3 regions of the Streptomyces sp. NPDC001407 genome follow, and region 2 is predicted to be linked to each of the others. Evidence: riboswitches for the same ligand, from Rfam matches in the RefSeq annotation. Region 2 holds a riboswitch; each other region holds the start of a gene.
The links. A riboswitch is a leader RNA that binds a small molecule or an ion and turns the genes downstream of it on or off. The one in region 2 is predicted to bind cyclic di-AMP.

Region 1 (4,991 bases), on a different contig from region 2:
CTGCGCGTACGCGATCTGGCCGCCCTTGATGACGAGCAGCGGCTTGACGCCGAAGAACGCCGGTTCCCACAGCACGAGGTCGGCGAGCTTGCCGGTCTCGACGGAGCCGATCTCGTGGTCGAGGCCCTGCGCGACGGCCGGGTTGATGGTGTATTTGGCGACATAGCGCCGGGCCCGCCGGTTGTCGGCGGCGCCGTCCCCCGGCAGGGCGCCGCGCCGCCGCTTCATCACGTGCGCCGTCTGCCAGGTGCGCAGCACGACCTCGCCGACGCGGCCCATCGCCTGGGAGTCGGAGGAGATGATCGAGATGGCACCCAGGTCGTGCAGGACGTCCTCGGCCGCGATGGTGCCGGGCCTGATCCGGGACTCGGCGAAGGCGAGGTCCTCGGGCACGGCCGGGTTGAGGTGGTGACAGACCATCAGCATGTCGAGGTGTTCGTCGACGGTGTTGACGGTGTGCGGCCGGGTCGGGTTGGTGGAGCTGGGGAGGACGTTGGCCTCGGAGACGACGGTGATGATGTCGGGCGCGTGCCCGCCGCCCGCGCCCTCGGTGTGGTAGGCGTGGAGGGTGCGTCCGGCGATCGCGGCGAGGGTGTCGCCGACGAAGCCCGCCTCGTTGAGCGTGTCGGTGTGGATGGCGAGCTGGGCGCCGCTCTCCTCGCAGACGGCCAGGCAGGCGTCGATGACGGCGGGGGTGGCCCCCCAGTCCTCGTGGATCTTGAAGCCGACGGCTCCGGCGCGCAGTTGGGCGCGCATGGAGTCGTAGGAGACGGTGTTGCCCTTGCCGAGGAAGCCGACGTTGAGCGGGTAGCCCTCCATCGCCTCGAACATCCGGGCAAGGTGCCAGGAGCCGGGGGTGATGGTGGTGGCCTTGCTGCCCTCGGCCGGGCCGGTGCCGCCGCCCACCAGCGTGGTGACGCCGGAGGCGAGGGCCTCGTCCGCGATCTGCGGGCAGATGAAGTGGACGTGGGCGTCGACGGCCCCGGCGGTGAGGATCTTCCCGTTGCCCGCGATGATCTCGGTCTCGGGGCCGATGACGAGGTCGGGGTGGACACCGTCCATGGTGTCGGGGTTGCCGGCCTTGCCGATGCCGGTGATGCGGCCGTCGCGGATGCCGATGTCGGCCTTGACGACGCCCCAGTGGTCGAGGACGACGGCGCCGGTGATGACGGTGTCGGGGGCGCCGTCGGCGCGGGTCGCGCGGGACTGGCCCATGGACTCCCGGATGACCTTGCCGCCGCCGAAGACCGCCTCGTCCCCGGCGTGGCCGGGGCCCCCGCTGCGGTCCTCCTCGATCTCGACGAGGAGGTCGGTGTCGGCGAGGCGGATGCGGTCGCCGACAGTGGGGCCGAACAGTTCCGCGTACGCGGCCCGGCTGAGCTCAGTCATCGAGCGGTCCTCCGCACTCGCCGCGCAGCCCCTCGACGATCCGCTTGCCGGCGATCGGCACCAGGCCGACCTCGACGGGGATGCCGGGCTCGAAGCGCACGGCGGTGCCGGCGGCGATGTCGAGCCGCTTGCCGCGCGCGGCGGCGCGGTCGAAGTCGAGGCCCGGGTTGGCCTCGGCGAAGTGATAGTGCGAGCCGACCTGCACGGGCCGGTCGGCGGCGTTGAGCACGGTGAGACGGGTGCGGTGGAGCCCCTGGTTGAGGGGTACGGGGGCGTCGGCGAGCAGGATCTCTCCGGGAATCATGGCGGTCTTCCCCTTCAGCCGATGGGCTCGTGCACGGTGACGAGCTTGGTGCCGTCCGGGAAGGTGGCCTCCACCTGGACCTCGTGGATCATCTCGGGTATGCCGCTCATCACTTCGTCGCGGGTGAGCACCTTGCGCCCGGAGGACATCAGCTCGGCGACGGTCCGGCCGTCGCGGGCGCCTTCCAGGACGTGGACGGTGATCAGGGCCACCGCCTCGGGGTGGTTGAGGAGCACCCCACGGGCGCGGCGCTTCTCGGCTACGTCGGCGGCCACATGGAGAAGCAGGCGTTCCTGCTCATGCGGGGAGAGTTGCATGCGTCCACCTCACTGACGAACCAGTCCCCCTAGCGGAACCCAACGGGGGCACACAAGAGTTCTACACACCTTTGACCTGGGGTTCTTCATCGGACGGCCAGGGATTGCAGATTAGAGCGGAAGCTTTTCCAACGCGTTAACTGACTCTTTGCGCATCCATGGCCAGAGGAGTCGGGAGGGACCGGAGGGGCGGAAGGGGCGGATCCGGCGATCCGGGCCGGGACTTGGTGCCGCTGCTGTCTGCATCTACTGGATCTTCTGGTCCGGATCACTCCGCCGCTCCCTCATGACACGTACGACGGACTACGGGCGCCGCAGACCGCGCGCGTCGGCCGCACGGGGCCGGGAGAAGTCCTCGCAGCCGCGTTCGAGGACGGTGGGCGGGAGTTGCCCGGGAGCACCCTGGCGCGTCCGGTGCCGGTCCGGGCCGGGGCGCGGCGGCGCGTCCGGGGCGCCATCCCGCTCACACTCCCGCCCGCGCCCATGGATCACGGGTCGGCGGGCGAATAAACACCGCTCCCCCAGACGCCGGACGGTGTCGTAGACGAGGCGCGGTGATCGATTTCAGCCGGGCACGCACGCCGCGCCGGAGCCCTGTCGACGGGCCCCAGGCCAGCGGCTCAACAGGGCTTCGCCGAAACGGACAATCCCCGTCGTGTCCAGCGGAATTGCCCAGGAGTGAGCAGCCTCACATACCTCTGGTTCCGCTCGGAATCCGTACCTGGGCTGCGCCAAGATCCCGTCGACGACAAGACCCCGCCATCCCGGCGGGGCGGTCCAGGCGGACGCCGAACCCCGCCGCTGTCTGGATGCCGGGTCGACCGATCGCACCGGTGGGGATGGAGGACCCGAGCACGGTGGGACGACCAAGAGTAGTGCGGTCGGCCCTTGGGGTGAAGCCGTTGACACGGCCGGGCATCTTCGCCTGCCCGAACCCGACAGGTCATCCTTCACAGGCGGCTGACGAAGGGTTGGCACATGGGCGCGCACAAACGTCCGTCAATGATGTCCAGGGCCGGCGCGGCCTCCGCGCTCACGCTCGCCGCCGTCGGCGCCACGGTGCTGGTGCCGGGCGGCGCGACAGGGGCAGCGGCATCGACCGTCGCCACCGAAGCACTGCACATCGCGGCCTCGAAACAGGGCTCGCCCTATCAATGGGGTGCGACCGGCCCTTACCGCTTCGACTGCTCGGGCCTGACCCTCTACTCCTTCAAGCGGGCCGGGAAGAGCCTGCCCCGCACCGCCGCCGAGCAGTACAACCGGACCACCCACATCTCCCGCTCCGCCCGCGAAGCCGGTGACCTGGTGTTCTTCGTCTCCGGCCAGGGTGTCTACCACGTCGGGATATACGCGGGTGGCGGCAAGATCTGGCACGCGCCCAAGACCGGCGCGGTGGTCCGTCTGGAGCGGATCTGGACGAACAACGTCCGCTACGGCCGGGTGGACTGACCGGCCCTCACGCCCGGCAGCACGCGGCCGCGACGCCGCGCCGGGGCCCCGCACGCCGTGCGGGGCCCCGGCCCCGCCCTCACCGTTCGGCGCTGAGGGCGGGCACCGTCCAGGGCAACGAGATCCACACGGTCTTGCCGCCGTCCGGGTTCGGGGTGAAGAAGACCCTTCCCCCGCGCTCCGCGGTGAGGCAGCGGATGATGACCAGGCCCCGCCCGTTGTCCTGCTGGACGGCGGCGGGCAGTCTGCGGGGCAAGCGCGGGTGGCTGTCCGTGACCCCGATCCGCAACTGCCGGTCGAGTTCGAGCCGGACCTCGACGGTGAAGGTGGGCGACTGGCCGCGGGTGTGCTGCACGGCGTTGGTGGCGAGCTCGGAGACGATCAGCCGCACGGTCTCGGCGGCTTCCGTGCCGCCCGGCAGCCCCCAGTCCGCGAGCACGCCGGCCACATAGCGGCGTGCGGTGGAGACCGAGGCGGGGGCGCTCGGCAGGGTGACGGTGGCTTCTTGATGATCTGCCATGGCGCAGTCCCTTTCCCGCCGGGAGCGGACTCCGACGCAATGCGCCGTGAAGTCGAGAGCGCTTCCGGTCGGCTCTGCGCGACAGCCTGCCACCGGAAATGGTGAGGATGCGGGCGATCTCCCGAGATCTGCATATATCTGTCGCTCGAAGCGGTGAACTCTACGACGAGCGACCGGATTCCGGCGGCACAGTGGTCTATTGACAAGAAACACCAGGTTCACCACGGGCGGAGGCAGGGCTATGCGAAACGGACCCGCGGTGCGCCGCCGCAAACTCGGCGGTGAGCTGCGCCGCCAGCGCGAACTCGCGGGACTGACCAGCCTGGAGGCCGCCCACGCGGTGGGCTGGCACCAGTCGAAAGTCAGCCGGATCGAGACGGGCAGCAGTGGCGTGAAGTCCTCGGACGTCGCGCTGCTGCTGGACGCGTACGGAGTGTCGGACCCCGAACTGCGCGCGCTGCTGGGAGCGCTGTGCGGGGCGGGCACCGCCGATGCGGAGGGCGGCCGCCGGGGCTGGTGGTACGCCTACCGCAATCTGCTGCCCCCGGCGTATCTCGACTTCATCAGCCTGGAATCGGAGGCGTCGCGGTTACGCACCCTGGAGACGACGGTCGTGCCGGGCCTCCTCCAGACTCCCGCCTACGCCCGCGCCGTGACCCGTGCGGCGCTCAACGACCCGCCGCCGGAACAGGTCGAGAAGCTGGTCCGGGTGCGCATGGCACGGCAGTCGGTGCTGGGTGGCGCCAGCCCACTGGAGTTGTGCGCCGTGCTGGACGAGGCGGTGCTCCGCCATCAGGTCGGCGGACGGGAGGTCATGGCCGGGCAGTTGCGACACCTGGTGGAAACGGGTGCACAGCGTCATGTGCGGCTGCATGTACTGCCGTTCTCCAGGAGCGGCCACATTGGCATCACCGGGCCTTTTGTTATTTTCTCATTTCCGCGCATTGCTGATCTGGACGTGGTTGTTCTCGACCATTTGACGAGTAGCCTCTACCTGGAGCGGAAAGAAGAC
Region 2 (4,991 bases):
GTGGCGGGGGGGGGCGCGGTCAGCGGCCGGTGTCCGGGGCGTCCGAGGCGTCGGCCTGGTCCACGCCGTCCCAGAGATTGCTGTACCACGGGCGGTCGGCGGCGCCTTGGTCCTTGGGCCGCCGGGCGGCGGCGCTGCCGTCGACCACGCTGTAGCCGGTCTCGCCGGGGCGGAGATAGTGCAGGTGCTCGCGGGCCTGCTGCTCGACATACGCCGGGTCCTCCAGGCGCGCCTTCTCGTCCAGCAGCCGCTGCACCTGCTTGCGGGCCTGCTCGGTGCGCTGCCGCTGGCCGGCGATGTCCGAGCGCTGGGTGACCCATTGGCGCATCGGATAGGCGAGGGCGACGACCAGGGAGCAGACGACGAGCGCGAGCAGCGCCGCGCGCCCGGTGAGCCTGCCGCGGCGGCGGGTCCGCGCGCGGTACACCCGGGCCCGCGGGCCCCGCACCAGCGCCTTGAGTCTGGCCGCGGTCGAGAACCGGTCGCCCGCCACTTCGCCTCCCCGTGGTCTCTCGACAGCCTCGCCTGCGAACGTACGTCCCCGGCCACGGTACGGGACCGTGGCCGGGGACGTGGTGAGGCTGTGGATATCGCCCGGGGGTTTCCGCCCCCCGGCGGGTGTCAGCCCTTGAAGCGCGGGAAGGCGCTGCGGCCGGCGTAGACCGCGGCGTCGTCGAGGATCTCCTCGATGCGCAGCAGCTGGTTGTACTTCGCGACGCGCTCGGAGCGGGCCGGGGCGCCGGTCTTGATCTGGCCGCAGTTGGTGGCGACGGCGAGGTCGGCGATGGTGACGTCCTCGGTCTCGCCGGAGCGGTGCGACATCATGCACTTGAAGCCGTTGCGCTGGGCCAGCTCGACGGCGTCGAGGGTCTCGGTCAGCGAGCCGATCTGGTTGACCTTGACCAGCAGGGCGTTGGCGGCGCCCTCCTCGATGCCGCGGCCGAGGCGCTCGGGGTTGGTGACGAACAGGTCGTCACCGACGATCTGCACCTTGTCGCCGAGGCGCTCGGTGAGGGTCTTCCAGCCGTCCCAGTCGTCCTCGAACAGCGGGTCCTCGATGGAGACCAGCGGGTACGCGGCGACGAGCTCGGCGTAGTAGTCCGTCATCTCGGAGGCCGAGCGGGACTTGCCCTCGAAGTTGTACGAGCCGTCCTTGTAGAACTCGGAGGCGGCGACGTCCAGGGCGAGCGCGATGTCCTGGCCGGGGGTGTAACCGGCCTGCTTGATGGCCTCGAGGATGAGGTCGAGGGCCTCGCGGTTGGAGCCCAGGTTCGGGGCGAAGCCGCCCTCGTCGCCGAGGCCGGTGGACAGGCCCTTGGCCTTCAGCACGGACTTGAGGGTGTGGTAGACCTCGGCGCCCCAGCGCAGGGCCTCGGAGAAGGACTCCGCGCCGATCGGGGCGATCATGAACTCCTGGATGTCCACGTTGGAGTCGGCGTGCGACCCACCGTTGAGGATGTTCATCATCGGAACGGGCAGCAGGTGCGCGTTCGGGCCGCCCAGGTAGCGGAACAGCGGCAGGTCGGAGGCCTCGGACGCGGCGTGCGCGACGGCGAGGGAGACGCCGAGGATGGCGTTGGCGCCGAGCGAGCCCTTGTTGTCGGTGGCGTCCAGGTCGAACATGGCCTGGTCGATCAGGCGCTGCTCGGTGGCGTCGTAGCCGACGAGCTCCGGGCCGATCTGCTCGATGACGGCCAGGACGGCCTTCTCGACGCCCTTGCCGAGGTAACGGTTCTTGTCACCGTCACGGAGCTCGATGGCCTCGAAGGCACCGGTCGAGGCACCGGACGGCACGGCGGCACGGCCCGTGGAGCCGTCGTCGAGGCCGACCTCGACCTCGACCGTGGGGTTGCCTCGCGAGTCGAGGATCTCGCGAGCTACGACGACGTCGATGGACGGCACGAGGGTCTCCTTCGTGTGTGTCTGGAGTTCTGCGAGCACGAGCCTAACGGGCGGCGGGGGGTCGCCCTGCCGTCGGGACGGCCCACGGGCCGAAAAATGCCACAAAGGCGCAGATGGCGGGGCGAATGGCGGCAATGTTCGCTGAGCGATGAAGTGGGCCGGGGTTGGGTGCGGGTTGCTTTGCGCCTGCGGCGGGCTTTTGTTCCCCTACCCGCCCCTTCCCGAAACCGGGGAGACCCCGGACCCCTACCCGGCTTCGCCGGGTGTCCTCAAGCGCCGGACGGGCTGGATGTGCGGTCCGTAGTCCGTTGCCTGCGACGCTGGATTGCGGGCCGCAGGTTACGAACCCACGCTCCGTGCAATCCAGCCCGTCCGGCGTTTGAGGACACCGCGCGTCAGCGCGGTCAGGGGTCTGGGGCGAAGCCCCAGTTTCGGGAAGGGGCGGGGTAGGGGAACAAAGCGCCGCAGGCGCAGTCAAGCCGCACCCGGGCACGGGTCCGGGGCGGAGCCGCGCATCAGATGCTGCGGGAAGGGGCGGGGCCGGGGAAACAAACGAACCCCGCTCCGGCGCGCTCGGGGTACGCGTCGGGGCGGGGCCGTGGGGCTGAGGCGTCAGCTCAGGTGCAGGTGCTGACCCGGGAAGATCAGGTCGGCGTTGTCGACGACGTCCTTGTTGAGGTCGTAGAGCTTCTCCCAGCCGCCCTTGACCTTGTTCGCATCGGCGATCTTGCCGAGCGTGTCGCCTTCCTTGACCTCGTACTCGCCGTCACCCTTCTTCACCGTCTTCGGGGCGGCGTGCTTCGGCGCGGTCTGCTTCGGGGCCGGGGCGGCCTCGGACTCGTCCTCGTCGGAGCTCTGCGCCTGCGGCGCGGCGTGCTTCGGGGTGGTCTTCTTCGGCGTGGCCTGGCGCTCGCTGCGGTCGGCGTGCGACTTCGTGGAGGTGCCGCGGTCGGCCTTCTCCGAGCCGGAGGTGTCCGCGCCGGCACCCGAACCACCGGGGGTCATGCCGGACACGGCGCAGCCCCAGGCGCCCGGGCCCTGCATGGCGAGGAGCTTCTCGGCGACGGCGATCTGCTGGGACTTGCTGGCGTGGTCGGCTCGGTCGGCGTAGCTCTGGCCGCCGGCGGCGTTCCAGGAGGACTGCGAGAACTGCAGGCCGCCGTAGTAGCCGTTGCCGGTGTTGATGGACCAGTTACCGCCGGACTCGCACTGGGCGACCTTGTCCCAGGTGGAGACGGAGGCGGCGTTCGCGGAGGTCGCGATCATCAGCGGGGCCGCGACCGCGGCGCCGGTGACACCGGCGAGCGTGACGATGCGGACGGCCTTGGACGGACGACGGTGCTTGCCCTTGGACATGAGTCGTTTCCTCACCGACGCCTACGAGGTGAGCTGTCGGGTTCGGGCTGTGAGTTCGCCCGGCCTCGTGTGCGAGCACACTCGGCTTCACCCCAAGCCGTTCCGGTCCTCGCGGACCGTTCCGGCGCCTACCTTGGTTCCCCCGCTCCTGCCTACGGCGCTTTCGCGACGACTCCGCCGGTCGCCGGCAGGATTCGGCGTGGCGACCGTGGTGCTCGCGGTGGCGAGCGGTCATGACGGTAAGCACTCCGGGCCGACGGGTTCAAACCCCTCTTTCCAGCCACAGTTGCCTCTTGTTACCCATGGAAACCTGACATATCCGCAGGTGGGAGCGGGTGCGCCAAGTTTCGGAGGAGGCCGTTCCGCGGAAGTTCAACGAGACCCATGTCTCACTTTCGACTGGAACGGACATTCCCCCCGAACTGTCGGGCTATTTACCGACCTCAAGCCGCTGACCAGGAAGGATCAGATCGGGATCGGATCCGACAACTTTCTCGTTCCGCTGGTACAGCGATTGCCATCCACCGCTAACGGAGTGAGCCTCCGCGATGACTGACAGGTTGTCACCCGGCCGCACGGTGTAATCCCCCGCGGCGGGCCTGCCGGTGCGGGCGTCATCGCCACCCCGGGACGCGCGGCCCTCGTCGTCCGAACGCGGCGGCTCCGCGCGGTGCTTGCCCGAGCCGGAACCGGAGCCCGGGTCCGAGCTCGAACCGGAGCCGGGCTCCGGGCTGCCGGTGGACGGCGCGTGCGGCGACGCGGGGTCCGTGGGCCGCTCACCGGCGGACGGGTCGGTGGGTGCCTGCGTGGACGGCGAAGCGCCCGACGTGGGGATTTCGGTGGGATCGCCCGTGGGTCCGCTCGTGGGACCCGTCGTGGGACCGCCCGGGTCCTTGCGGTGCTTGCCGCCCTCGGGCTTGTCGCTCTTGCCGCTCGCGGAAGGCGAGGGCGTCCCGGAAGAGGGCTTCGCATCCGGCTTCGCGTCCGGGTTTGCGGACGGTGAGGCCGGGGCAGCCGGGGAAGCGGTGGAGTCCGACGGCGCGGAGCCGCCCGTCGCGGGTGCGGAGGGAGTGCGCTCCGGTGCACGAGGCGCGGGCGCGTCGTACGTGGGCTCCTTGGTGCTGCCGGGGGTCACCTCCGGAGCCTCGCCGCCCTTGGTGAGGCCCGCGGCGGAGCCGCAGGACTGCCAGGTGCTCGCCCCGGCGTTCAGGACGTTCTCGGCGACGGCGATCTGCTGCTGCCGGCTGGCGAGGTCGGGCCGCGGGGCGTACGTCCGGCCGCCGTACTGCTCCCACAGCTCCTGGGTCATCTGCAGCCCGCCGTACGCGCCGTTGCCGGAGTTGGTGCTCCACGTCCCGCCGGACTCGCACTGGGCGACGCGGTCCCACGTGGGGGCGCCGGCGGCGTTGGCGCCGGTGGCCGCGAGCAGCGGCATGGCGAGGGCCGAGCCCGTCACCCCCGCTGCGACCACGACGGCGGGTACCTGACGGGGGCGACGATGTCGACCGTTCCCGGAGCGCATGCGATGGCCTCTCGTGTGGCGGCGAATATGGTGGTCGAACATAGCCACCGCCCTCACGAGTCACAAGCCGGTGTAGCGCAGGTCACGCGGTGGTCACGCCAGTTGACGCAGGGTCATCCGGAGCGCGGTGCGAACTCGACCGGCAGGGTGCGCAGTCCGCGCATGATGAGCCCGCCGCGCCACCGCAACTCCTCGGGGTCGACGGAAAGCC
Region 3 (4,991 bases), on a different contig from region 2:
TGAGCGGCCGTGACGTCCTCGGCCGCGGCCGTACGGGCTCCGGCAAGACGCTGGCCTTCGGTCTGGCGCTGCTCGCCCGCACGACCGGCCGCCGCGCCGAGCCGGGCCGCCCGCTCGCCCTCGTGCTCGTCCCCACCCGCGAGCTGGCGCAGCAGGTCACCGACTCCCTCAGCCCGTACGCCACCGCGGTCAACCTGCGGATCGCCACCGTCGTCGGCGGCATGTCCATCGGCCGGCAGGCGCAGAGCCTGGCGCGCGGCGCCGAGGTCCTGGTCGCCACCCCCGGCCGGCTCGCCGATCTGATCCAGCGCGGCGACTGCAAGCTCGGCGACGTGCGGATCACGGTCCTGGACGAGGCCGACCAGATGGCCGACATGGGCTTCCTGCCGCAGGTCACCAAGCTGCTCGACCAGGTCGACCCGGACGGCCAGCGCATGCTGTTCTCCGCGACCCTGGACCGCAACGTCGACCGCCTCGTGCGCCGCTTCCTCTCCGACCCGGTGACGCACTCCGTCGACGCCTCGGTCGGCGCGGTCTCCACGATGGAGCACCACCTGCTCTTCGTGACCGACGCGGACAAGAAGGAAGCGGTCACCCGGATCGCCGCCCGCGAAGGCCGCGTGATCATGTTCGTCGACACCAAGCGCGGCGCCGACCGCCTGGTGAAGAAGCTGCTCTCCGAGGGCGTGCGCGCCGGGGCGCTGCACGGCGGCAAGAGCCAGCCGCAGCGCAACCGCACGCTGGAGCTCTTCCGTACGGACCAGGTCACCGCGCTGGTCGCCACCAACGTCGCCGCCCGCGGCATCCACATCGACGGCCTCGACCTCGTCGTGAACATCGACCCGCCGATGGACCACAAGGACTACCTGCACCGCGGCGGCCGCACGGCCCGCGCGGGCGAGTCCGGCACGGTCGTCACCCTCGTCCTGCCCGAGCAGCGGCGCGAGATGACCCGCATGATGGCCACGGCGAAGATCACCCCCAACGTCCTCAAGACGCACCCCCGCGACCCCGAGCTGGAGCGGATCACCGGGGCGCGTGAGCCCAGTGGTGTCGCGGTGGTCATAGCGCCTCCGGTCGCCGCGCAGCCGCAGGGGCAGGCAGGCGCGAAGAAGCCGTCCCGCTCGCGCGGTTCGGGCTCGGGTGCTCGCGGCCGTACGCGTACGGAGCCGAACGCCGGCAATGGTGGTGGCGGCTACCGCGGCTTCGGCACCGGCACGGGTCAGGGTCAGGGCGGCGGCTCGCGCCGGTCTGGTGGGACGCGGCCGGGCAATGCGGTTCGCCGGGGCGGCGGGGGCGGGGGCTCGCGGCGCGGGCCCAAGGTCTGACGGTCGGGTTTGGACGCCCTTGCGGGCGTGGCCTCAATCGCCGGCCGGGCTGGGTTGTGGTGGGTGCGCTTTCCGCTGGGTGCGGGGGCGGTTCTGGGTGCGGGTGCGTTGCGCCTGCGGCGGGTGGCCTCAATCGCCGGCCGGGCTTGGGTTGTGGTGGGTGCCGGGAGTGGGGCCTCCGGGCTGAGGACCTGGAACGCGGTGCGGGCGCCGTGCCTCGTATTGCCGTGAAGTCGCACCGCGTTCCAGAACCCCACCCTCCGACCCCACCCCCTCCCACCGGAGGGTGACATCACGCTTCGGGGCACGCCATGCTTTTGTTTTTCAGCCCGTTGGGGGCACCTCTGGGGGCACCCCCGGACGGAGTCTGGGGGAGGTAGCTGGGGGAGTTTGAGGACGCGGCCGCAGGCCGCCCCCGCCGCAGGCGGCATCGGGCGTGCAGGTCGGGGTCTGGGGCGGAGCCCCAGTTTCGGGAAGGGGCGGGGTAGGGGAAAAAGCCCGCCGCAGGCGCCCACCCACCCGCAGCCAGGGGGCCAAGGCGGAGCCCCCACGCGGAGCCCCAAGACACAGCCAGGAAGCGGCGGGGTGGGAGAACATCCCCGCCGCTGAGCCCAAATCCGCCCCCCACCCCCAGTAGTGGATCTTGATCGTTCCGCATTCCCTCGGAATAAGGACCACATTAAGAAGTCGGCCTCCTCGCCAAGTCCTGACCAAGGAGCCGACCGATTCAGCCTTTCGGCTTGGAAACTGCACGGTCTGTCTATTAACGTTCGATAACGACGTGCGGTCCTCATCACCGTCGCAAGAGGCGGCGCCGTGCGCCTTCGCCGAATCCCGCGGGCACAGCAAGAGCTGATACACCAGCACCATCTGGGAACCGGGGAACCACTCGCCCTGGGGTGAATCGGGCCGCACCCGGCTCGTAGGAGACCTTCCTGCTCCGAACCCGACAGCTAACCCGGTAGGCGAGAAGGAAGGAAAGGAGTGCGCCCCCGTGGCGTCCAACGAGCCTGTCCTCGACCCCACTCTGCACGGGTCGTACGAGCCCTACGCACCTGAACTTCCGATCGTGCCCGCGTATATGACCGCCCATATGGCGACGCCTCCGCCGGGCACGGCCGACGAGCCCGCGATCGCTCCTCCGGCACCGGGCTTCGCCGTCGCTCCTCAGCGGACGGTGCCTCAGCCGACGGGCTCTCAACCGACCGTTCCCCACTGGGCCGTGACCGAGCCTGCCGTGACCGACCCCGCCGCCACCCCGGCCCGTGGCGGGAGCGGCGGCCGGCACCGCGTCGCCAAGCAGCGCGGCGGCACGATGGCCCGCAGCGGCGCCGTCCTCGGCGTCGGCGTCATCGCGGCGGTCGGCGCGGGCGGCATGGCGAGCGCGCAGGACCGTCCGGCGGCACCGATATCGGTACCCGACCTGGCCGGGTCCCTCCTCGGTGGCGGCCAGGCGCACGAGGAGGAGGCCGCGCCCGCCGCGCCCGCTGCCGAGCAGCCGCTCACCCAGGCCGGCCTGAGCACCGAGGAAGCCGCTCAGGGAGCCACGAACGCGGGCGAAGCCCTGCGCGCCCGCATCCTCCAGCAGGCCGAGCACCAGCAGAACGGCGCCGACGACCAGGCGCGCGAGGCCGCCCAGCGCGAGGCGGCCGAGGCGGCGGCGAAGAAGGCGGCGCGGGCGGCCGAGGCCGGAAGAGCGGCCGAGGCGGAGAGGGCGGCGAAGGCCGCCGAGGCCGAGCAGGCGAAGGCGGCGCGGACCGAGGCCCGTCCGGCGGCCGCGGAGGACGCCGCTGCCGACCCCACCGACACCGGCCCCCGTACGCCCGCCGCGCACAGCCCCGGCGCGTACACCCTCCCCGTCGGCTCGTACACCCTGACCGCCGGCTTCGGTCAGGCGGGCAACATGTGGTCCGCGAACCACACCGGCGAGGACTTCGCGGCCCCGACCGGCACGCCGGTCAAGGCGATCGGCAGCGGCACGATCACCCACGCCGGGTGGGCGGGCGCGTACGGCTACCGCATCGTGCTGAAGCTGGACGACGGCACGGAGGTGTGGTTCTGCCACCTGTCGTCGATGGTGGTCACGTCGGGCAAGGTGAACAGCGGTGACGTGATCGGCCGCGTGGGCGCCACCGGCAATGTCACCGGCCCGCACCTCCACCTGGAGATCCGCCCGGACGGCGGGGCCCCGGTCGACCCGCTGCCCTGGCTGCGCGAGCGGGGCCTGGAGCCGTAGCCCCGGGCCCGTCCCCGTACGGTGTCGCGCGTCCGCCGCGCATACCTGTCGCGGACAGGGGCACTCGGATGCCGTGACAGCCACGATCACCACCTCCGTACCGGCCCGTCTGGACCGCCTCCCCTGGTCCCGCTGGCACTGGATGGTGGTGATCGGCCTCGGCACCGTCTGGATCCTGGACGGCCTGGAGGTCACGGTCGTCGGCAACATCGCCGGCCGCCTCGCCGAGCGGGGCAGCGGCCTGCCGGTCACCTCGGGCGAGATCACCGGCCTGGCCGCGGCCCTCTATGTGGCGGGGGCGTGTTCCGGCGCGCTCTTCTTCGGCCGTCTCACCGACCGGTTCGGCCGCAAGAAGCTGTTCATCGTCACCCTCGCCGTCTATCTGGCCGCGACGGCACTGACCGCCCTGTCGTTCTCCTCCTGGTGGTTCTTCACCTTCCGCTTCCTGACCGGATTCGGCATCGGAGGCGAGTACGCGGCCATCAATTCCGCCATCGACGAACTGATCCCCGCCGCCTATCGCGGCCGGGTCGACCTCATCATCAACGGCAGTTTCTGGATCGGCGCGGTCGGCGGTTCGCTGCTGTCGATCCTGATGCTCGACACGAGCATCTTCCCGGTCGACGTGGGGTGGCGGCTGACGTTCGCCCTGGGGGTGGTCCTGGGCCTGGTCATCCTGCTCGTACGGCGGCACGTGCCGGAAAGCCCGCGCTGGCTGTTCATCCACGGCAAGGGGGACGAGGCCGAAGAGCTGGTGACCTCGATCGAGGAACGCGTCGCGGCGGAGAAGGGGCGCGAACTGCCGCCCGCCGAGGGTGAGATCGTCATTCACCAGCGGTCCGCGATCACCTTCCGGGAAATCGGCCGTACGGTCTTCGGCGAGTACCGTAGGCGGGCCGTGCTCGGCCTCGCGCTCTTCATCGGCCAGGCGTTTCTCTACAACGCGATCACCTTCGGCTTCGGCGCCATTCTCACGACCTTCTTCGGGGTCTCCACTTCCCGTACCGGCTATTTCTTCGCGGTCATCGCGGCGGGCAACTTCTGCGGCCCGCTGCTGCTCGGCAAGCTCTTCGACACCGTCGGCCGGCGCGTCATGATTTCCTCGACCTATCTGCTGTCGGGCCTGCTCCTCTTCGGCACGGCCTGGCTCTTCGGCGCCGGGCGGCTGAGCGCCGACACCCTCACCGCCTGCTGGGCCGTCGTCCTCTTCTTCGCCTCGGCGGGCGCGAGCAGCGCGTATCTCACGGTGTCGGAGGTCTTCCCGATGGAGACCCGTGCGATGGCCATCGCCTTCTTCTACGCGCTGGGCACGGCGGCCGGCGGCATCACCGGCCCGCTGATCTTCTCCGACCTGACGAGCAGTGGCGTCGTCGGTGACACGGTGCTGGCCTTCCAGATCGGTGCGTCACTGATGTGCGCCGCCGGAC

Region 1: it holds a riboswitch for cyclic di-AMP, as region 2 does, so the genes downstream of both, ACFY1P_RS12895 (C40 family peptidase) here and ACFY1P_RS28715 (transglycosylase family protein) in region 2, are expected to answer to the same signal.
Region 3: it holds a riboswitch for cyclic di-AMP, as region 2 does, so the genes downstream of both, ACFY1P_RS24290 (peptidoglycan DD-metalloendopeptidase family protein) here and ACFY1P_RS28715 (transglycosylase family protein) in region 2, are expected to answer to the same signal.

What each region holds. Positions count from the first base shown of each region.
Region 1 is NZ_JBIAWF010000007.1:124,335-129,325, reverse strand. Features, by position in the region: gene ACFY1P_RS12910 (urease subunit alpha) at 1-1,389, opposite strand, end outside; gene ACFY1P_RS12905 (urease subunit beta) at 1,382-1,693, opposite strand; gene ACFY1P_RS12900 (urease subunit gamma) at 1,708-2,010, opposite strand; cyclic di-AMP (ydaO/yuaA leader) riboswitch at 2,787-2,984, shown strand; gene ACFY1P_RS12895 (C40 family peptidase) at 2,989-3,459, shown strand; gene ACFY1P_RS12890 (ATP-binding protein) at 3,539-3,979, opposite strand; gene ACFY1P_RS12885 (helix-turn-helix transcriptional regulator) at 4,221-4,991, shown strand, end outside.
Region 2 is NZ_JBIAWF010000026.1:16,552-21,542, reverse strand. Features, by position in the region: gene ACFY1P_RS28725 (septum formation initiator family protein) at 20-493, opposite strand; gene eno (phosphopyruvate hydratase) at 622-1,902, opposite strand; gene ACFY1P_RS28715 (transglycosylase family protein) at 2,515-3,258, opposite strand; cyclic di-AMP (ydaO/yuaA leader) riboswitch at 3,262-3,428, opposite strand; gene ACFY1P_RS28710 (transglycosylase family protein) at 3,689-4,729, opposite strand; gene ACFY1P_RS28705 (cytochrome P450) at 4,894-4,991, opposite strand, start outside.
Region 3 is NZ_JBIAWF010000019.1:26,733-31,723, reverse strand. Features, by position in the region: gene ACFY1P_RS24295 (DEAD/DEAH box helicase) at 1-1,328, shown strand, start outside; cyclic di-AMP (ydaO/yuaA leader) riboswitch at 2,177-2,311, shown strand; gene ACFY1P_RS24290 (peptidoglycan DD-metalloendopeptidase family protein) at 2,323-3,564, shown strand; gene ACFY1P_RS24285 (MFS transporter) at 3,638-4,991, shown strand, end outside.